3 regions of the Phascolarctobacterium sp. Marseille-Q4147 genome follow, and region 1 is predicted to be linked to each of the others. Evidence: riboswitches for the same ligand, from Rfam matches in the RefSeq annotation. Region 1 holds a riboswitch; each other region holds the start of a gene.
The links. Region 1 has a riboswitch for cobalamin ahead of KAH19_RS06460 (TonB-dependent siderophore receptor). Riboswitches for the same ligand answer to the same signal wherever they lie in the genome.
Positions count from the first base shown of each region.

Region 2: it holds a riboswitch for cobalamin, as region 1 does, so the genes downstream of both, cobU (bifunctional adenosylcobinamide kinase/adenosylcobinamide-phosphate guanylyltransferase) here and KAH19_RS06460 (TonB-dependent siderophore receptor) in region 1, are expected to answer to the same signal.
Region 3: it holds a riboswitch for cobalamin, as region 1 does, so the genes downstream of both, KAH19_RS08520 (TIM barrel protein) here and KAH19_RS06460 (TonB-dependent siderophore receptor) in region 1, are expected to answer to the same signal.

Region 1 covers NZ_CP072874.1:1,364,682-1,372,166, forward strand. Annotated here, with positions in the region: gene KAH19_RS06440 (energy transducer TonB) at 1-30, opposite strand, end outside; gene KAH19_RS06445 (biopolymer transporter ExbD) at 30-440, opposite strand; gene KAH19_RS06450 (MotA/TolQ/ExbB proton channel family protein) at 440-1,057, opposite strand; gene KAH19_RS06455 (ATP-binding protein) at 1,439-2,824, shown strand; cobalamin riboswitch at 3,106-3,278, shown strand; gene KAH19_RS06460 (TonB-dependent siderophore receptor) at 3,470-5,722, shown strand; gene KAH19_RS06465 (ABC transporter substrate-binding protein) at 5,812-7,353, shown strand; gene KAH19_RS06470 (ABC transporter permease) at 7,391-7,485, shown strand, end outside.
Region 2 covers NZ_CP072874.1:197,629-205,113, forward strand. Annotated here, with positions in the region: gene KAH19_RS00840 (histidine phosphatase family protein) at 1-400, opposite strand, end outside; gene KAH19_RS00845 (nicotinate-nucleotide--dimethylbenzimidazole phosphoribosyltransferase) at 400-1,200, opposite strand; gene cobS (adenosylcobinamide-GDP ribazoletransferase) at 1,257-1,991, opposite strand; gene cobT (nicotinate-nucleotide--dimethylbenzimidazole phosphoribosyltransferase) at 1,996-3,006, opposite strand; gene cobU (bifunctional adenosylcobinamide kinase/adenosylcobinamide-phosphate guanylyltransferase) at 3,015-3,593, opposite strand; cobalamin riboswitch at 3,740-3,923, opposite strand; gene rny (ribonuclease Y) at 4,005-5,549, opposite strand; gene KAH19_RS00870 (regulatory protein RecX) at 5,787-6,314, opposite strand; gene recA (recombinase RecA) at 6,289-7,341, opposite strand; gene hslO (Hsp33 family molecular chaperone HslO) at 7,432-7,485, opposite strand, start outside.
Region 3 covers NZ_CP072874.1:1,823,937-1,831,421, reverse strand. Annotated here, with positions in the region: gene iadA (beta-aspartyl-peptidase) at 35-1,204, shown strand; gene KAH19_RS08520 (TIM barrel protein) at 1,304-2,260, opposite strand; cobalamin riboswitch at 2,464-2,616, opposite strand; gene KAH19_RS08515 (ABC transporter ATP-binding protein) at 2,816-3,625, opposite strand; gene KAH19_RS08510 (iron ABC transporter permease) at 3,625-4,647, opposite strand; gene KAH19_RS08505 (ABC transporter substrate-binding protein) at 4,637-5,587, opposite strand; gene KAH19_RS08500 (DUF896 domain-containing protein) at 5,787-5,984, shown strand; gene KAH19_RS08495 (RluA family pseudouridine synthase) at 5,984-6,637, shown strand; gene fba (class II fructose-1,6-bisphosphate aldolase) at 6,723-7,485, shown strand, end outside.

The DNA of each region.
Region 1 (7,485 bases):
ACCGATTCTACTGCGTTGACCAGAATTCATTATTTACCAGCTCCATCCGTTGCCAAACCAAAGCGGGTAATACCTGCGCCTTTAAGTTTATCAATAAGTTCAATAACACGACCGTAATCAACATCCTTGTCAGCTCTGATAACAATAGCAAAACGAGGATTATTTTTTTGCTCGATTGAGGATTGGGTTATTAAAGATTGGATATCTGTCGGCGCATCGCCAAGATAAAGAGAGCCGTCATTTTTCAGGGATACAGCGAAGGTTGTCGTTGTATCAGTAGCAGCATGTGCTGCCTGCGGCAGTTTTACGGGAATGGTTTTCAGGTCGATCATGTACATTGTGCTGAGCATGAAGAATACCAGCAGGAAGAACATGATATCGATCATAGGGATAATAATAAGCTCCGGTGTTTTTCTATCACGTACATTGCGCAGCTGCATTATTTACCACTCCTTGTTTCTGCTTCGAGAAGAGCACTGAAGCATTGCTCCATGTCGGTAATCATATTATCCATACGATGAGCAAAATAAGAGTGTGCGCACAAGGAAAGAATAGCTACGCAAAGACCGGTAGCGGTAGCGATAAGTGCTTCGCCGATACCGCCGGTAATAGCGATAGGAGCGCCGGATTCCAGATTGAAGATACTGAAGGCGCCGATCATACCAACGATGGTACCGAGCAGGCCCAGCAGCGGGGACATAGTAACGATAATAGCAAGGTAGTCCAGTTTGTTTTTCAGTTTAGCAATGAAAATACCTGCCTGGCTTTCCAAAAATGCTTTTTGCTGTTCTCTGCCGTCGGTGATTTTTGCAGCATCAGCAACGATTTTAGCGCATTCGCCGGTGGTTGCTTCAGCTAATTGAAAAGCTTCTTCTCTTTCGTCAGCTCGCAAAAGTTCGCAATACTTAGCGGCAAAGGGCTGACCGCTGTCTTCTGCCTTGTAAAACAGAAAACGCTCAATAGCAATCGCAATTACTGCGATTGAGCAGAAAAGCAGCGGCCACATAACGAGACCGCCTTTGTGAAAATACATAATTGTTTGTTGAATTGCTTCCATGAATTGCCTCCTAAAAATACTCATCATAAAAATTTTTTGGCAGCAGCAACTGCCACAGCTTGTTTTGAAAAATGTTACAAGCTGAATTGTGTTAATTTATAGTATATATTATCAATATGTAAAATGCAAGAGGTTAAGGGAGATAATTAGCTGAAAGTGTTTAGAATGTAACAATGTTGACTTAAGGTAGCAGAAAAATAAAAGCGAGGTATTTCTTTATGTAGAAATTAATGGAAAAGACATAAAGAAATTTGAGAATTCAAAGCATACCTTTATTTTTTCTCTTTCAACTGCCTATCTCTTGCAGACTTCCTTATAATGGTATATAATTTATCTAATCCAGATTATACAAATCACGATTAGATAAATGAGGTGAGTAAGATGTTTATTGGCCGTGAGGAAGAACTGAAATTTTTAGAGGACCGATATAACAGTGCGGATGGTCAGCTTGTAGTGCTTTACGGCAGAAGACGTGTAGGCAAAACAGAGCTGCTGCGTCAATTTTGTCAAGATAAAGAGCACATTTTTTATACTTGCACAGAAATTATTGATGAAAAACAGCTTGAAGCGTTTAGTAAGCGATTATTGGAAAAGAATCAGCAGGCGGCAAAATATATTACACGCTTTAGTGATTGGGAGCAGGCCTTGCTCAGTATAACGGAGCTGGCAAAAGATAAAAAAATAGTTGTAGTTATTGATGAATTCCCCTATATGGTTAAGGGGAATAATGCTATTCCTTCTATTTTGCAAAAGCTGTGGGATGAGGTTTTAAAGCAGTCTAACGTAATGCTGATTTTGTGTGGCAGTGCAATGTCATTTATAGAAAAAGAAGTTTTAGCAGAGAAAAATCCGCTTTATGGACGTGCTACGGGAATTTTAAAAATGCAGGCAATGGATTTTTATTCTGCTCAACAGTTTTTTCCTAATTACAGCATTGAGGATAAGATTACTGCCTATGCAATTTTGGGTGGTATTCCGCATTATTTAAAGCAGTTTTCCGATAAATACTCTCTCGATGAAAATATTGTGCGTAGTATTTTAAGCAGAGGCAGTGTGCTTTACAGTGAAGTGGAGTTTCTTATGCGTCAGGAACTGCGCGAGACGAGCGTTTATAATGCAGTAATTGAAGCAGTTGCGTTAGGCAATACCCAATTAAATGATATTTATCAAAAAACGCAGATTGATAAAAGCAAGCTGAGTGTATATTTGAAAAATCTTTTGGAATTGGGAATTTTGTGCAGAGAGTTTTCTGTGGATGCCAATATTAAGGAGCAAGCTAATACACAGAGAGGCTTATATAAGGTTACCGACAATTTCTTCGGTTTTTGGTATGCCTTTGTTTTCCCGAATTTATCTGAGCTGGAATCAGGCGATGCAGAAGGAATTTATCAATATGTTGTCAAGCCTGAGCTGGAGCGTTTTACATCATATGTATTCGAAGATGTTTGTCAGCAATATTTACGTAAGCAGAACAGAAAACATAGTTTACCGTTTTATTTTACCAAGATTGGTCGCTGGTGGAACAAGACTGATGAGATAGATATTATGGCAGTTGATTACAGGCAAACGCAAATACTTTTGGGCGAGTGTAAATATAAGCACAGACCGGTGGATGTAAAGGATCTTAAGCATTTCTTAGCAAAAAAAGTAGCGCAGGATAAAAGCTTATATTATTATTTCTTCTCAAAAGCCGGTTATACAGAGCAAGCGGTTGCTTATGCGGCAGAACAGGGAATAAAGTTAGTTTCCTTAGATGAGTTGGTTTAGGTGTGTAGGATAGAAAAATCATAAAAACTCTGAGAAACCGAAGTTTTACTTTGACTTCTCAGAGTTATTTATTTTTAGAGTAGTAAAATATTCTATATACTTACTTTGGCAAACTAATTAAACTAATATTATAGGTAATGATAATATGTAAACTGTTCTAACATAACAGCGATATATATCAATTGTTGTTGATTGCTAATGCAATTTCATGTTACTTGACGTAGTATGTGCGTTATGCTATAATTCTGCGTGAAAAAGTAGATTGCAATAATGAACAAATGAATATTATAGACCTATCGGGTGTCGAAAGACTTAATAAGTAAGCGGGTGCGAAGCCTGCGCTGTCACGCAGCTGTAAAGTGGAGCAAGCCTAAAGGATGTCACTGGGAAACCGGGAAGGCGAGGATTGCGAGGAAACTGAGCCAGAAGAATTGCCTGAGAAAGAAAAGACCAAAGTATGCTGCGAGTGACAGGAGAATGGTAAAGTACAAGTGCGCTTTTCTGTCATTGTGCAGAAGGGCGTTTTTTCTTGCCGGAATACGGAACGCCCACAATAAAACATGCTTTTAACCGGAGCCGCACGCGAAACTCGGACAGCTCGGTGGCAAAGGTTGAAAAATATATTTTTTAATGAGGTGTTTGAGTATGTTGAAAAACAAAAAAGCACTGGTTATGTCAGTGCTGTGCGCTATTGCCAGCGTAGGCTTTGTAATGAGCGCAAGTGCAGAAGATGTTGCTCATGGCAATCTGGATGAGGTTGTTGTTGAAGGTTCTCGCAACCAAATGCCTGGTGAAATGGTTAACGCTAAAGGTTCTGTCGGCCTGCTGGGTGAAAAGGATGTTATGAAAACTCCTTTTAGCGTAACCAATGTAGCGCAAAAGACTATGGATTTATTCCTCGGACCTAATGAGCCTTTGGATAAGGCTTTGGTTGGCATTCCGTCTGTGAGAGCGTCAGGCAGTGTTCTGCACGGTGACTTTTCTGTGCGTGGCTTCCGTACCAATGGTACTGCTATGTACGTAAATGGTGTACACGGTGTTATGACTCAGTTCAATCTTCCGATGTTTGCTATGGAGGGCATTGATGTTGTTTCCGGTCCTAACTCTATGTTAGGTGCCAGCGGTGTTCAATATGAATCCAATACTGCAGGTGGTATTATCAATGCCAGAACAAAACGTGCCGGTGATACTGACTTTGTTAAGTATAAACAAACCTTCTCCGGCAAAGGCTCCTTTGGTGAATATCTGGATATCAGCCAACGTCTCGGCCAAAAACGTGAATGGGGCGTGCGCCTGAATACAGAGCTGCTGAATGGTGAAACAGCCGTTAATGATGCAGATATGAAGGCAAAGGGCATTGCTGTAAATGTTGACCATAAAGATAAACACAGCAGCACTAATTTCTTTGCTAACTATAGAGATCTGGATATTTACAATGGTATTCGCTGGTTTAAATTGGCAAATCCCGGAACAGCAAATGTAAAGGATGCTAACGGTAACAGCATTAAACAAACCATTCCCGGTGTAACTCATCTTCCGAGTGCTCCGGACGGAGGTAAAAACTATGCTGCTGCAGGTACCTGGAAGGCAGGCTATGGCTGGTTTGCAACTTTGAATCATGAGCAATACATGAATGATAATTGGACTTTGTTTGCTAACTTTGGCTACAGCAGACAAAAGCTGAATCAAAACGTATCTCCGAATATGAGCTCCTATTGGATTAAGGACGATGCAGGTAATTATGACTTCCTGCAGACCAACAGTGCAACTCCGCAACGCTCTTACTATGCTCAATTAGGCACTAAGAATAAATTCGAAACCGGTGCGCTGAAGCATGAGGTAATGCTGTCTGCTGATAAGGCATGGAGAAACCGTAACGGTTCTACAACTGTACCCGGTACAACTTTGGTTGGCGGCTCCAACATTTTCACAGGAACTTCCTTCCAGGATGTTGATGCAAGATATATTGGTTATACTACAAGACCTAACAACAAAACTTCTATTTGGGGTGTTTCCTTGCTGGATAGCATCAGCTTCGGCAAATGGGATGCTATGATTGGCATTCACAAACATGCTGCTACGGCAAAATCCTGGAATGCAACCAGCAAATCCTGGGGTAAAGAAATTAAATCCGATGCAACCTGCCCGACTTATTCCTTGAGCTATGCACCTGATGAGCATGTAATGTTCTATGGCAACCATGCAGAGAACTTTGATATCGGTGCAAGTGCCGGCACCAGCTACCAGAATTCCGGTGAAGTATTACCGCCGACCAAGGTTAAACAAAATGAGGTTGGTGTGAAATATCAAAATAAAGGTGCTATGTATACCTTGGCATACTTTGATATTGACCAAGCCAATAATGTAAGCAAGGATGTAGCAGGCTACGCTAAACCTTTCCTTGTACAAGATGGTAAAGTTAACCACAAAGGTCTTGAATTATCTGTTAACGGTAAATTAGCAGATAAATGGTATGGTATGGTTGGCCTTGCTTATCTGGATGCTAAATATAAAAACATGGGTAAAGGCAATGAGTACAAAAACGGTGTACGCGAATCCGGTCAGGGCGCATGGAGTGCATCTGCAGCTTTGGAATATAAAGCAGACGATAGCTTTAGCGTAATCGGCCGTGCAACCTATACCGGCACCACTCCGTTCTACACTGTAAACTATAATTCCAGCACTGTTACCAAAGACAGCAAGCATCTGGAAGCACCGGCTTACATGGTTTATGATTTAGGTGTAACCTATAATACTAAGCTGAACAGCGTTCCTGTAAAATTCAGTGCAATGTGCTACAATTTGTTTGATAAGGATTATTGGACTGTTGCTCGCGGTGATCAGGTTTACCTGTCTACTCCGAGAACCTTCTTCTTGTCTGCTGAATTTAGTCTGTAATAAAATAAAATTTAAAGAGGGCGGTTTTTCTGCCCTCTTTTATTCTATATAAACAAGATGTATAATGGTATGCGAATATGAGAAAAATATTGAGCTTTTTTCTGCTGCTGTTGCTTTTACTGTGTGTCGGCTGTGCCAAGCAGGAAGAATCGCAAAATCACATAGATAATAAAAACAAAAATATTGTTACCTTGGCTGCCTACAGGCATCTTGCTCCCGGTAATAAGGATGCCTATTATTGCAGTAAGATACTCGGCGTATGGGAGCCGCTGATAACGAGAGATGAAGCAGGCTTGCCTGCCCCGTGTCTGGCTGAGAGCTGGGAGATGCGGGATGATGGCAAGGTATGGATATTTCGTTTAAGAAGAAATGTATATTTTCAAAATGGAACGAAGTTTAATGCTGATTCTGTAATTGCTAATTTTGACAGAATGAAAAAGGGTTTGAAGCGTTCTAATTTTTACAGCTTATCTTTAGCCTTATATTATCCTTCCTTAACCAGATACGAAAAACTGGACGAATATACTGTCAGATTGGTATTTAAAGAACCGAATATTAATCAATTATATAAAATGACGGATTTCGGCAGTCCAATGTTTGCTCCTGAATGCTTTGATGCCAATGGTGATTTTAAGGATATAGCTATAGGTACCGGACCATATAAAATAACCGAGAACGTCATGAATAAGTATGTTGTTTTAAGGCGTAATGATAATTATTGGGGTGAAAAAGGCAAGATAAAAGATTTTGTTGTTCGCAATATTCCCAATACAGATACACGCTATGCAGCACTTAAATCAGGTGAAATTGACGGAGTATTGGATTTGAATGCGATACCGCCGTTTTTGGCTGACGAAATCAAGCAAGATAAGCGCTTTGCTGTGGCAAGCAATAAATCGACAATGATACGTTATCTTGCTTTAAACAACAGTCGTTTTCCCTTTAACGATGTGCGCATGCGTCAGGCCGTAAGTCTGGCTATTGACCGCAAAAATCTTGTCGACGCATTATATATGGGTTATGCAGAGCCAACCATGAATGTATTGAATTACACTAGCCCCGGTTATAAGGAATTTCCCTTGGAGCATAATTTAGCAAAAGCTAAACAGCTGGCACATGAAGTATTAGGGGATAAGCGCTGCGATGTTACCTATTGCATAAACGGCGCGGAACCGCTGCAGAAGGGCGAAGCTGAGCTGATTGCTTATTGGTTGGGTAAAATAGGACTGGATGTCCATATTCAGTCTTTGGAGTATGCTACAAGAGCGAAAATGCTGCGCAAGGGCGATTATGATATTGCACGTCTGCAAAAGGGACTGGCAAACGGAGATCCCTATGAGGTACTTAACAGCTTTTTGATGCCGACGGGCTCTATCTATATAAGCAGTCACACAGGCTACCAGAATAAAGAACTGCAGGGATTGATGCATGAGGTAAAACATACAGTTGATGCAAAAGAGCGCCAGCGGATTTTTGACCGAGTGCAGGAAATAGCGGTAGAAGAAGAACCGTTAGTGGCTCTTTTCAACGATATGAATATCGTTGCCTATAATAAGCGTTTAAAAAATTATAAACCTTTAATCTACGGTGTGGATTTGAGCAAGGTAGAATTGGCGGAGGACTATGATTAGATATTGTTATCGACGAATTTTATTAGCAGTGCCTGTAATGATTGGCATCAGTCTGCTGGCGTTCGTTTTAGGACTATTATCACCCGGCGATCCGGCGGAGTTTGCTTTAAATCAGGATGGGCTGGATGCACC
Region 2 (7,485 bases), 1.2 Mb from region 1:
CAAAAGCCGCCTGACAGCGACGCGCTGCATCATGAAAGCTTTCGCCCTGCGGCGGAATCCATTCGCCCGGACGCGTCAGGAAATCATCCATCTCCTTAGGCCAGCGGCGGCTGATTTCCGCATATTCCAGGCCCTCCCAGGCACCGAAGCTTACCTCCTGCAGCAAATCCAACGGCTGGTAGGACATATTTTTGCTCATAGCCAGCGGTGCTGCCGTCATGCAGGCACGCAGCATGGAGCTGCAGTAAATCTTGTCAACCGGCAGATGCTGCATATAGGCAGCCAGCTTCTCGGACTGCTCCAGACCTTTGGCATTCAACGGCATGTTGATGCGTCCCTGAAAGCGGTGTCCCTTGTTGCTGTCCGTTTCACCGTGACGAATTAAATAAATTTTACCCATTAAGCCTTCGCTCCTTTTTTAGATTGCTCTGCCAAGGAAAATTCCTTCATCTCCGCATGCACGCCTGCTTCCTCAAAGGTTTCCATTTCCTTGTAGGCCTTGATGCCGGCATTGAACAGCGTAAAGCAGACAGCAGCACCCTCACCGGCGCCGTCGGGAATATTCAGGCGCAGCGGCGCCGTAAGTCCCAGCTCCTGCAGGCATTCTTCTGCACCCGGCTCTGCGGAAACATGACCGGCAAAGCAGTAATCGAGCACGGCAGGTGCCATATCCGCTGCCTTTTTGGCAGCCTTGCAGACAGCAACGCCGTCCAGCATTACCGGCACCTTCATTGCTGCAGCCTGCAGCAGAGCGCCGGCCATAGCGGTGCGTACCATCTCATTATCAGGATTGGAAAGGCAGCCGAAGCCCAACAGCTCCAGTCCCTTCTCGTGTACCAGCTCCTGCACCAGGGCAGCGCCCTCCTCCAGAGCGTCAGCCTCCTCCTCCGAGGTTACGAGCAGAGCCACAGCCTTCGCACCGGTTTCTGCAGCCAGCACGTTCACCGGCCATTTGGCGTGCATAATTTTTTCGGCCTGAGCAGCCTCTTCGATACCGCACCATACCAGTAAATCGCGTTTAGGATAATCTAAATCCTCTTTTTCATAAATGCCCTTGATACCGCAATAGCGCGAGGTCATTTCTTCCAGCTTGGCCAGACTGCCGACCGGCTTTATCAGATTATCAAAGCGTGTCTGCGCCAGCTTCATGCAGCCTTTGTCCGCAGGCACAATCTTTTGGATTATTTCTTCTATATGCATAGCATTTTTCCTTTCTGTCTCTTTAGAATTCGGCAAAATATTGCCGGGGAAATATATCAGATTATATAGGTTGCGAGCATCAGGTAAACCACCACGCCGCATTCCGTCAAAAAGCCGTAGGTATCACCGGTAAGACCGCCCAACTGACCGCTGAGGAAATGCGCAATGCCCTGGCAGATAACGAAGGCCGCTATTGCCGTATACAGATACGGCAAACCGCAGGCTGCGACAAGCGCCAGGCAAAGTGCAAAGGCAATATAGGTGTACATCGGCTTGGCATAAGCCTTAAACATATGACCGATACCGGTTTTGCGTGCATACTTGTAGTTGACGATGTAGGTAACCATAAAGGTGCGCGTTGCTACAAAAACAGCCACCAGAGCAAAAGATAATTTTACCGGTGGCAGCGTAGTATAGGCAGCCACCTTCAGCAGCACGAGGCAGACCAGCGCGATAACGGCGTTGGAACCTACGTGGCTGTCCTTCATGATTTCCAGCATACGCTCACGGTCACGGGCGCTGAAAACACCGTCGGAGGTATCCATAAAGCCGTCATACATCAGCGCGCCGATAATAATCAGCTCCGCCAGCACCAGCATCACCGCACGCATTAAATCAGGGGTGTGCAGATAATACAGTCCGTAATTTACCGCACCCATAAAAACGCCCATTACCAGACCGACCAAAGGGAAGTACGGCACGCTGCGGCTGAAATCGTCATCATGCCAGTCCGTGCGGTTGGAAAAGCGGATTCTGGTCAAAAATTCCAGACAAGTTACAAAATCACGCATCACATCACCTGCTTAAATGATTATACACGTCCATCGCTGCCTGCAGCACAACAATAGCCAGAGAAGCACCGGTGCCCTCGCCCAGGCGCATACCGGCATCCACAATCGGCGAAAGCTGCAGCAGCTCCAGCATTTTCTTATGAGAAATATCGCTGCTCAGATGCGAGCAGAGCATATAATCGCGGCACTGCGGATAGAGGCCGTAGGCCAGCAGTGCTGCAGCCGTAGCATTAACACCGTCAACCATTGTCGGTACGCGGCGACGGGCTGCGCCGATAATTACACCGGCCAGACCTGCATGATCATAGCCGCCGACCTTGCAGAGAATATCCATTGCATCGCCCTGCTGCGGCATATTTTTTGCCAGGCCGTCGATAACAACCTGACGTTTAATCTTCATGCGTTCGTCATTAATACCGCTGCCACGGCCGACAGTCAGCTGCGGGTCCAAGCCTAAAAAGGCGCTGGCAATAGCAGAGGTAGAGGTTGTATTGCCGATGCCCATTTCGCCTGTATAAAGCATATTATAGCCTTGGTCGATGCACATATCAGCCATCTCGATGCCAACGGCAATAGCCTTTTCGGCCTGCTCGCGCGTCATCGCCGGTCCCTGGGTGAAGTCATTGGTTCCCCAGGCTACCTTTTTCTGATAAACCTTGGGCAAATCGCTCAAATCAAAGGCAGTGCCTACATCGCAGACGAAAACATCGGCGTGCGCATGACGAGCCAGCACGGTAGCACCGGCGGTGCCGCGCATATAACCGTTAATCATCTGGCGCGTAACCTCCTGCGGATAAGCGCTGACGCCGTATTTCGCAATACCGTGGTCACCGCACATCAGAACCATCGCCGTCTTTAATTTATCCGGTAAATCCTTGCCAATCATGCCTGCAAGGCCTACAACCATATCCTCCAGCTTGCCCAAGTTGGCTGCCGGCTTGTCTATCTTAGCGTAGCCTGCCCGCACTTCTTGCATACGTTCTTCATCCAGAGCAGGTATTATGATTTTCTCCATATCAGTCGTTATTCTCCTTCATCCTCAAATTTAAAAGCCAATTTTTTTACGTCTACGGCCTGACCTGCCACACAATAATACACATGATCAGCCGCATCTGCCACGCGTTGGTTAACCCAACCGGCAAGGTCACGGTATTCACGCGCCATCTGATTATCCGGCACAATGCCGCTGCCCACCTCGTTCGTAACAAAGACAACGATTTTACCGCAATTTCGTGCTGCTGCCAGCACCTTGTCAATTTCGTCAAATACTACCTGACAACGCTCCAGGAATTCACCCTCCGGCGCATCCTTGCCGTAAAGCAGGTTACACATATAAACAGTCAGGCAGTCAAACAGAACCGCTCCTGTTTCCGCTGACAGCGCTTCAAGCGTGCGCTCGGCATGATAAGGCGCTTCGTGATTAATCCAACGCGCATCACGACGCTGACGGTGCAGACGCACGCGCTCCGCCATTTCCTCATCCAAGATTTCTGCTGTAGCAACGTAATCGCATTTGGGAGAATAATGCAATACATAGCGTTCTGCAAATTCGCTTTTGCCGCTGCGGGCTCCGCCGGTAACCATAATAATTTTTCCAGGCATATTTCAACCTCCCTTCGTTTTTGTAAGCTGCATGCTTTTCATTTTAAGCATATATGAAAAAAGCTCCCTTGCGGGAGATTCACAAAATGCAGCTGCAGCCAAAAATTCTATATTTACGCATACCAAAGCCAGCCTATCTCCCGTAGGCTCCAAGCTTCGTAACAGGCAGGTCTCCTGGCTTAGCTTCATCGCCCTCAGCGCCTTCCCAACTTGCGTCAGTGACATAATTGCCTGGGCTCCGCTTACAGTAGCGGGACTGCTCCGGATTCTCACCGGCATTCCCTTTTCAGCACCGGTCTCAACCAGCGCACCTGTCAAAAAAATTCCAAGTATATATATTCGACAGCAATTCCTATAATCCTGCTAAGGCGCAAAAAAAGAGCTGCCTAAGCAGCTCTTTCAGGAATCTCGTTATTTTGCGTAATCAACAGCACGGGTTTCACGGATGATAACAACCTTGATTTGACCGGGATATTCCATTTCAGCTTCAATCTTCTTGGAGATATCGCGTGCCAGAAGCACAGCGGAAGCATCATCGATAACATCCGGCTTAACCATAATGCGGATTTCGCGGCCAGCCTGTACGGCATAGCATTTTTCAACGCCCTCAAAGGACTCAGAAATTTCTTCCAATCGAGTTAAGCGCTTCAGGTAGCTTTCCAGAGTTTCGCGTCTTGCACCCGGACGGGCAGCAGATACTGCGTCAGCGGCAGATACCAGAACAGCTTCAACACTCTTAGGCTCGCAGTCACCATGATGCGCCAGAATAGCATTGACAATCAGGTCGGACTCACGGAACTTCTTGGCAATTTCGCCGCCGATTTCAACGTGAGAGCCTTCCATTTCATGGTCAATAGCCTTGCCGATATCATGCAGCAGGCCGGCACGTTTAGCCAGAACAACGTCAACACCGAGCTCAGAAGCCATTACACCTGCCAGGTTAGCAACCTCAACAGAATGGTTCAGGACATTCTGACCGTAGCTGGTACGATATTTCAGGCGGCCCAGCAGCTTAATCAGTTCGGGATGCAGGCCATGCACACCGACAGCAAAGGTAGCCTGTTCGCCGGCTTCCTTAATCTTCTGCTCAACCTCTTTTTGTGCCTTTTCAACCATTTCCTCAATGCGGGACGGATGAATACGGCCGTCATTAATCAATTTTTCCAGGGCGATACGGGCAACCTCACGGCGTACCGGATCGAAACCGGAAATAATAACAGCCTCCGGAGTATCATCGATAATCAGATCGATGCCGGTAAGGGTTTCCAGAGTGCGGATGTTACGGCCTTCACGACCGATAATGCGGCCCTTCATTTCATCGTTAGGCAGGCCTACTACGGAAACGGTGGTTTCCGCTACATGGTCTGCTGCACAACGCTGAATTGCCAGAGAGATAATTTCTCTTGCCTTGCGGTCAGCCTCATCCTTAGCCTGTTGCTCCAGATCCTTAACCATCATAGCAGATTCATGCTTAACCTCCTCCTCGAGGGATTGCAGCAGCTCTTGCTTTGCTTCGTCACTGGTCAGTCCGGAAATACGCTCCAGTTCAACCTGACGTTTTTCCAACATAGCATCAGCCTTCTCCTGAGCAGCGTTCAGACGCTGTTCCTTAGAAGCTAGCTTTTCTTCTTTGCGTTCGAAGGATTCGATTTTACGGTCCAGATTTTCTTCTTTTTGCAGCAGACGACGCTCCTGACGCTGCAGGTCGTTACGTCTGTCTTTATTTTCACGCTCCATTTCGGAACGCAGACGATGGATTTCTTCTTTAGCCTCCATCATGATTTCTTTGCGTTTTGCTTCGCCGGTCTGCTCCGCATCCTGTACAATACGGATAGCCTGCTCTTCTGCAGTAGCAATTTTACCTTCGGCAACATTTTTGCGAACCAGATAACCTACTGCACCGCCGGCCAGACCAACTACAACAGCTGTACCGATAATTTCTAAAATCGTCCTCACCTCCTAAATGTAGATTTTTCCAAGATTTTTTTGCATAGTAACAGCAGGCGCCTGTTTGCGTCTGCTATAGATGTCCTTATTCCGTTGAATCTATAATAAAATATGTATTATCTATTCTGAAATAGGGCAAAAAATAAGGCAACCGCTTTACGCGTCGCCTCGTGAAAATCGTTGATATTAACACGATTGGATAACTACATTATAGATTATATTTAACAAAATTGTCAAGTTTAACCGCTACATATTGTCTGAAAAATGCAATTTACCCAATATAATGTGCACATATCTTGCTGAAAAGCCGCGAGCCGCCATAAAGCGTCCCGCAGCCGCATATATTTTTTTGTTATCTGTTTCTGCTGTTAGCTTACGCTGATTGCGCTGCACGAAAAGCTGCGCCGCATTCTCCGCCTGCACTTCTTCAATGTCAGGCGTAAAGCGTTCCATAATTTCCGCTGCCACGTCCGCGCGTATGCCGCGCTTGATCAGCTCCAGCTGCAGATGCTGTCTGCCGTAATAGCGTTTTGCAAGCCATGCTTCGTACACCCTTTGGGCGTAACGCTCCTCGTTCAGCAGACCGTAATCCTCCAGCTTGGCCACCGCCTCCAGCGCCTGTGCCTTAGTTGCGCCCTTGCGCTGCAAGCGCTCCACCATATCCTTATGACTGTAATCACGGTAAGACAATAAATCCAGCGCGCAGTCATAAACCTGCTGCGCGCCGGTAAAGCCTTCTTCCTTTTTCTTATTCCTTAAAGATCGACTCCACATCCTGCAACGGCTCCTCAGCTGCTTCCTTATTATCGCTCTTGGCAATCGTCACTGCGCGGATTTTAGCTTCGATTTCTTGGGCAATTTCCGGATTCTCACGCAAAAAGTCTTTAACCTTTTCCTTGCCCTGACCTAAACGGATATCACCGTAGGAATACCAGGCACCGCTCTTGTTGATAATATCAAGGTCTGCGCCCAAATCAACAAGGCAACCCTCATGAGAAATGCCCTTGCCATACATAATATCGAACTCAGCCTGTCTGAACGGAGGTGCTACCTTGTTCTTGACAACCTTCACGCGGGTACGGCTGCCGATAACATCATTGCCGTTCTTCAGAGTGTCGATACGACGTACATCCATACGAACGGTAGAGTAGAATTTCAGTGCGCGTCCACCGGTAGTGGTTTCCGGATTACCGAACATAACGCCGACCTTTTCACGAATCTGGTTGATGAAAATAGTAGCACATTTGGATTTGGAAATCAGACCTGTCAGCTTACGCAGAGCCTGGCTCATCAGACGTGCCTGCAGGCCTACGTGGGAATCACCCATTTCGCCTTCGATTTCCGCACGCGGAACCAATGCTGCAACGGAGTCGATAACGATAATATCGATAGCGCCGCTGCGTACCAGTGCGTCAGCAATTTCCAAAGCCTGTTCGCCGTTATCCGGCTGAGAAATCAGCAGATCGTCAATATCTACACCCAGATGACGGGCATATTCCGGATCCAGTGCATGCTCCGCATCGATAAATGCCGCATAGCCGCCCATCTTCTGAGCTTCGGCAATCATATGCAAAGCAACGGTAGTTTTACCGGAAGACTCGGGACCGTAAATCTCAATAACGCGTCCGCGCGGAATACCGCCGACACCAAGAGCAATATCCAGGGATAAAGCGCCTGTAGGGATAACCTCTATATTCATTTTGGCACTTGCTTCGCCCAGCATCATAATGCTGCCCTTACCAAAATCCTTTTCAATCTGGTGCATCGCCATGTCTAAGGCTTTCTTTTTATCTGCGTCCATCTGCCTGCCTCCTAATATATAAATTTAAATTTAATCGATTCACTGCTTTTATTATACAAACAAAAGTTTCTTTTGTCAAGAAAAGTTTTGTTATTTGACGTTTTGTTTAGCAGCCTCCAGCTGTGCCTGCTTTTCCTTTTCTTC
Region 3 (7,485 bases), 460 kb from region 1:
CATAAATAATTTTTCAGAAACGGAGAATCCTCACATGAAATGCTTACTCATTAAAAACGCGGACGTATACGCTCCGCAGCCCCTCGGAATTGTCGACCTCCTGATCATCAACGACAAAATCGCCAAAATAGGCCAACAGCTTGCAGCACCGCAAGGCTTAGACTGCCAAATTCTTGACGCCCAAAAGCGCAAGGTAGTCCCCGGTTATGTTGACCAGCACGTGCATATTATCGGCGGCGGCGGTGAATCCGGTCCCTATAGCCGTACTCCGGAAATCAACCTCAGCGAGCTGACAAAGGTTGGCATTACTACCGTAGTAGGCGTTTTAGGTACAGACGGCACCTCCAGACACAACGAAAGCCTGCTGGCGAAGGCCAGAGGCCTGACGCACGAAGGCATCACCGCGTACATGCTCACCGGCTCTTACGAAATCCCCCTGCATAACATGACCGGTGATGTGCGCCGCGACATCATCCTGATTAACGAATGCCTTGGCATCGGCGAGGTTGCCTTATCCGATCACAGAAGCTCGCAGCCTACTCGCGAGGAGCTGGAAAAGGTGCTTACGCAGGCTCGCCTGGGCGGTATGCTTTCCGGCAAGGCCGGTGTTGTGCAGTTCCACATGGGCGTTGGCAAGCGTGGCATGGATGTCCTGCTGGCGATTGTACGCGAAACGGAAATCCCCGCCCGCCATTTTATCCCCACCCACGTCAACCGTGCCTTCCATCTTTTTGAACAGGCCAAGGAATTTGCCCGCTTAGGCGGTTATGTAGATATCACCTCCGGCATCAGGGAGCAGGACGGCTTCCCCGCCTGCGTCAAGCCCAGTGACGCCATCAAAATTCTTTATGAAGAAGGCGTGCCGATGGACAAAGTAACCATGAGCTCGGATGCCAACGGCTGCATGAGCGTAACACTTCCCGACGGCAGCCAAAAGCAGCTTGCCGTTTCGCCGGATTCCTTCCAGGAGGAAGTTAAGGATGCTCTGCTTGCAGGCGTTCCCACGGAGGTTGTGGCAAAGGTTGTCAGCAGCAATCCGGCGCAGGCCAACGGTCTGTATCCGCAAAAGGGCTGCCTGCAGGCCGACAGTGACGCCGATCTGATTATTTACAGCGACAGCTATGACGTAGATACAGTAATCGCCAAAGGCCAAATCATGGTAGCAGCGGGCGAAGCGCTTGTCAAAGGCACCTTTGAAAAATAAACATTGTAACGAAAAATCCCCTGCACAAGCCTCTGCTTATGTAGGGGATTAATTTTTTATGATATTTTTCGTTATAGCTTGACGCACTCAGGCCGCCGCTTATCTGGCAACAGAAAGCTGCTGCTGCATCAGCGGAATCATTTCCTCGATAGTTTCATATGCCAACTCATGATTTACATATTCCGGCTGAACGCACTGCAAAATCTGTTTGGCTGCCGTGGTAGTAAAAGGCTTATGCCGATCAATCGCCGCAATATGACGCCAAATAAGCTCCGAATCACAATTAGCCGGCACCTTGCGTTCAAAGCTGCGCAAATACTTGCCGGAAAGCGAGCAGGAAAGATGCACGCCCTTAATCAGCTCAGCATACGGACCGAGCTTGTCCACCGTGCGGCAGACAAAATCCGCTGCTTCCGCCTCCGTGCGCAGACGCGGATTTGTATTCATCAGGTGACCGGTATCAAGCATAATGCCGACGTTTTTGCGCTCAATGCGCTCAAAGAAAAACTTCACCTTGCGCGCATCCGTCAGGCGCAGACCGGGCCACCACAAATTTTCGAACAGCACCGTAACGTTGGCAGGAATCTCATCCGCCACAGCATTAAAAACATCTGCCGAAGCAGCCAATACCTCGCGGTCATCGTAACGGAAATCAAAGGTAAAGATTGTTTTGGTATCGGCCTCCGCCACATGCCACACCAGATATTCCGGCTTCTGCGAAATGGCAGCGCAGATATTACGGCGGATAACAGCCAGCCATTCATCACAGCTCATGGCTGTCTTAAAATATGTCTGGCGTTCGTGGATACTGCGGAACTGCTGCTGCAGGCGTTTAGCCTTTCGCAGCCAAAAATCCATCCAATACGGCCAATAATTCAAATGTGCGCCAATAGTCAGCTCCTTGTAATCAGGGAATGCTTCCGGATCTCTGTAAACAAACTGTTCAATACCGTCAACCCCCAGCTGCTGCACTAAACCGGCCAAGGTCATCCCCTTACGCTTCAATTCATCTTCATACCAATCAATAGGACAATAGTTAATAAGATACTTAGTCATTTTTCACCCTTCTTTGCTACATACTGCACGCTCTTAGCGTTTGCTCTAACTGTGCTACCGGCAAATAGCTTGGAATTCTTTTTTCATAAAAAAACTGCGGCGGTAACGCTGCAGTCTTAATTTAGCTCACGCAAGCAGCACTACTGGAATACTAAAGATGGTTTTACCATCCTTCCTTTCACCTGTACATCGCAAGCTTGCGGAAAAAACTTTTGGGCATAGGCACTCTGACTAAGCTCATCGTCGGACAGCATCTTGTGAGGATATGCGCTGCCAGGCTCACATTACAGTTGCGGTACAGTACCAGATTCGCACTGGTTTTCCTTCTGCTCAAAGCATATTAAGTTTTTATTGTCTTGCTTTCTTTATCTGTTGAAAGCTGCGTAATAGTAACATCTACTATTTATAGCATAATTAGTATATCATCAATCAGCTTTTTTGGCAATAGAGTTATGAAATTTTTTCCACATCTGTACTGCAGAAATAAAAAACTCCCGCAAGTGCGTATACTTTCGGGAGTTTATATTTAAAATATGCCATGACGCAGACAATGGTTTAGCGACAGACTGTAATAGGAACGAGGGCCGGAAGCCCATTACTGCACGCAAACTCATCCGCCTGCACGCGGAACACGTCCGCCAGAAGTTTAGACGTAACAATTTCTTTAGGCTCACCGCTGACTACCAGGCGTCCCGCCTTGATAACGGCAACATAATCAGCGTACTGAATGGCATGGTTCAAATCATGGATAACCATGACAACCGTCAGTCCCAGCTCCTTGTTGAGCTTATCAAGCAGCTGCATAACCTCCAGCTGGTGACAGATATCAAGATAGGTCGTAGGCTCGTCAAGCAGCAGTACCTGCGGTCTTTGTGCCAGCGCCATCGCAATCCAGGCGCGCTGACGCTCGCCGCCGCTCAGCGTGTGCAGAAGGCGGTGGCTCATCGACGTCATATTGGTCTGCTCCAAGGCCCAGGCAACATGCTGTGCATCGTCCTTATCACCGCGCCCTAAAAAGCTGCGATGCGGAAAGCGTCCCATTTCAACCAAATCCTGCACCGTCAAATCAGTAGGCGCAACCGGTGACTGCGTCAAAATCGCCAGACAGCGGGCAAACTCGCGATGCGACAGGCTATGGATATCCTTCCCCAGGAAGCTGATGCTGCCCTTGGCACACGGCAAGATGCGGGCAATCGCCTTCAGTGTCGTACTTTTACCGCAGCCGTTGGGGCCGATGATAGCAGTAATCTTGCCCTCGGGAATTGCCAGCGACAAATCATGGATGATTGTTTTTTTGTTAATTGCTATATCAATATGCGTTGCCTCTAAAACAGCTTTAAAGGGCGCTACATTATTTTGTGTCATCAGATTTCCCTCCTTAACAGGAATAAGAAGAAGGGCGCGCCCAAAAAGGCCATAATAATACCAACAGGCAGTTCAATCGGTGCAAAAATTACACGCGCAAAGGTATCACTGAGCGTAACAATGGCAATGCCCAAAAGTGCGGAGGCAGGCAGCAGAAAGCGGTAGTCGCTGCCTATCAGCAGTCGCGCCGCATGCGGCACAACAAGGCCGACAAAGCCCAGCAGTCCGACAACGCTGACAGCACTGGCTGCGAGCAAAGCCGCAATAGCCGTAAGGATAATGCGCGTTACCTCAACATTGACGCCAAGGCCGCGTGCCATCTCATCGCCCAGCTGCAGGATGTTCAGATAAGCGGCACTGGCAAGCGCCAGAATCAGACCGATAACAGCATATGGCAGAATAATATTTACATGCGGCCAGCTGCGTGCGGCAAGACCGCCTACCATCCACATTAAAGCACCGTGCACTCTGTCACTGTAAAAAATCATCAGTCCGCTGATGCCTGCACCCAAAAAGGCAGATACCGCAACACCGGCAAGAATAATACGCACCGGCTTGATGCCGTTTTTCCACGCCAGAATATAAATGCAGACTGCAGCCAGCATCGCACCGATGAAGGCAACCGGCGTAATCAGGTATTCCATCGCCGGGAACAGAATCATTATCACAACACCTGCCAGGCCTGCGCCGGAGCTGATGCCGATAATATGCGGGTCCGCCAGCGGATTACGCATAATCGCCTGCAGAATCGCACCGGAAAGCGACAGGTTAATGCCGACCAAAGCACCGACGATGGTGCGCGGCATACGGATGTTCCAGATAATCTGACTGCGCGGATCATCACCGGGATTAAGCAGAATATCGGTAATCTCCTTGATGCTGATAATGCTGGAGCCTTTTGTTAAGCTCAAAAAGCTGCCCAATACTGCCAAGAACAAAAATATCACGAGAATAGTAATACGCCATTTAGTACGGCCGATACCAAAATGCTCCGTCTGCTCTACAGACTGCTTATTTTCCATTAGTAAAGACCTCCGGATAAACCTGCTGTGCCATAAACTTTACAGCCTCCGGATAGCGCAGGCCGGGGTTAATCAAAAACAGTTTTTCCGGCAGCACATATACTCTGCCTGCTTTTACAGCCGGCAGACTGTTCCATGCGGGGTTATTTTTAAAGTCGGTACGCAGACGGTTTTCAATTTCCTCAGGCTTGCCCATAGATGTAATAAAGATAATTTCCGGGTTCTGCTCTACCAGTGTTTCCATGCTGTAAGGAGTTTTATTGGATTTTCCCTTGAGCGCTGCGGCAGCAACATTTTCAAAGCCCAGGATATCACTTACACAGCCGGCAATGCTGTGCGAGCCTTCTACAGTAACGGCGCTGGCTGTTGCATGCATAATAACGATACGCTTCTTTTCCTTAGGCAGCTTGCCGGTAACGGCGGCAACCTGCTTATCCAGCAGCTCATTTTCCTTTTGCGCCTTATCCTGCGTACCATAAATATCGCCCAAGGTTTTGATGGTACCCTTTACATCCTCAAAGGTTTGGGTATCAAACTCCACTACGTTGATTTTGTTGGATTGCAGCATGGGAATAAATTTATCATGCTGATTTTTGCTGGCCAGAACCAGATCAGGCTTCAGGCCGACAAGTGCTTCCATATTAATATTGTAGACCATGCCTACCTCCGGCACAGACTTCATAGACTCGGGAATCTTGCCTACCTTAGAGCTGGCGCGACCGACTACAGTACCGCCGACAGCCTCAATCATACTCAAATATGAAGGACTGAGGCTTACAACTCTTTCAGGCTTTTTGGCAAGCGAAACCTGTCTGCCTGCAGCATCGGTAAGCTGCAGATAAGCCTTGTCACCGCCTGTCTGCGTTCCTACACCGCCGCAACCGGCAGCAACCAGCATAGCCGCACATAATAGACCACAAGCAATTTTTTTCAAGAACATGTTAATCACCTCATACTCAACTTACATTGCCCAAGCCACAAGCTTTGGCAATATATATAACTCTCTGATAAAAAAAGCTTAATAATATCGCCCTCATAATAGCACAAATCAGAAGTGTAGTCAATGAAAGTTGCTAAGAAGCGCACATAATAGTATAATTAAATGAATAAGCTAGTTATGACAAAGGAGTAGAAATATTATGGAAATCAATGCAATGATTAACCGCATAAATGCATTAGCCAAAAAGAAGAAAACTTCCGGTCTGACCCCGGAGGAACTGGCAGAACAAAAGGAGCTGTACAAGGAATATCTGTCCAATATCCGCAGCCAGCTGAAGGCTCAGCTCGATAACATCGAGGTAGTCGACGAGCTGCCGGATAAAAAACAGCTGCACTGATGGCTGCTATCCTGTCGCCATCCATGCTGGCCTACGAGGACGATTTTCTGCTGATTATCGATAAGCCTGCAGGCATGCTGGTACACCCCACCGTCAGCGAGCGAGGCGCAACGCTCTACGATTATGTAAAGGCATATTATGAAGCCAACGGCATTGATGCCGGTATTCATCCCGTGTCGCGCTTAGACCGCAACACCTCCGGCCTCGTTATTTTCGCCAAGGAGCCTGTTGTCCAGCATTGGCTTAGTCAGCAGCAGGTTGAAAAGGAATATCTGGCACTGGCCTGCGGACGCTTTGAAAACAGCGAAGGTATTATCGAAGCACCCATCGCCCGCAAGGAAGGTAGCATTATCGAACGCTGCGTTGACTACACGCGCGGCAAATACGCCAAAACAGCCTATGAGGTTTTGGCAGTCTACAGCAGCTGCACGCTGCTCAAGGTCCGTCTTTTCACCGGACGCACGCACCAAATACGCGTGCATCTTGCTTCCATCGGCCATCCGCTCGTAAACGACAATCTTTACGGCACCCCCGGCCCCCAGGCGCGCCATGCGCTGCATGCCTATCGCTTGGCCTTCAAGCATCCGGTAAGCGATGTATTTTTAGAAATTACCCGCGCTTTGCCGGAGGATTTACAGAAACTTCTGTACTAAATAAGCAGACCATGATATAATTAGTGTATACTAATGTAAAGACAGAGTAGCTGTAAGGCTACCCTGAATAAGGAGGAATAGACAAATGCCCTTAGTTACATCTACTGAAATGTTCAAAAAAGCTTATGAAGGCCACTATGCTGTTGGTGCCTTCAACGTCAACAACATGGAAATCATCCAAGGTATCGTTGCTGCAGCTCAACAGGAAAAATCCCCGCTGATTCTGCAGGTAAGTGCCGGCGCCCGCAAATACGCTAACCACATCTACCTGATGAAACTGGTTGAAGCAGCAATCGAAGATACCGGTCTTCCTATCTGCCTGCATCTGGACCACGGCGAAGATTTTGACATCTGCAAAGCCTGCATCGACGGCGGCTTCACCTCCGTTATGATTGACGGCAGCAAGCATCCTTTTGAAGAAAATATCGAAATGACTCGTCGTGTTGTTGAATACGCACACGAAAGAGGCGTTGTAGTTGAGGCAGAGCTTGGCCGACTGGCAGGCGTTGAAGACGCTGTTAAGGTTAACACCAAGGACGCTACCTACACCGATCCCGATCAGGCTGTAGAATTCGTTGAACGCACCGGCTGCGACAGCCTGGCAATCGCTATCGGCACCAGCCACGGCGCTTACAAATTCAAAGGCAAACCGGAACTGGACTTCGCTCGTCTGGAAAAAATCACCAACATGCTGCCCGGTTATCCGCTGGTTCTGCACGGTGCTTCTACCGTTATCCCGTCCTTTGTTGAAGAATGCAACAAGTACGGCGGCAAGCTGGACGGCGCTCAAGGCGTACCTGAAGACATGCTGCTGCAAGCCGGCAAATTCGGCGTTTGCAAAATCAACA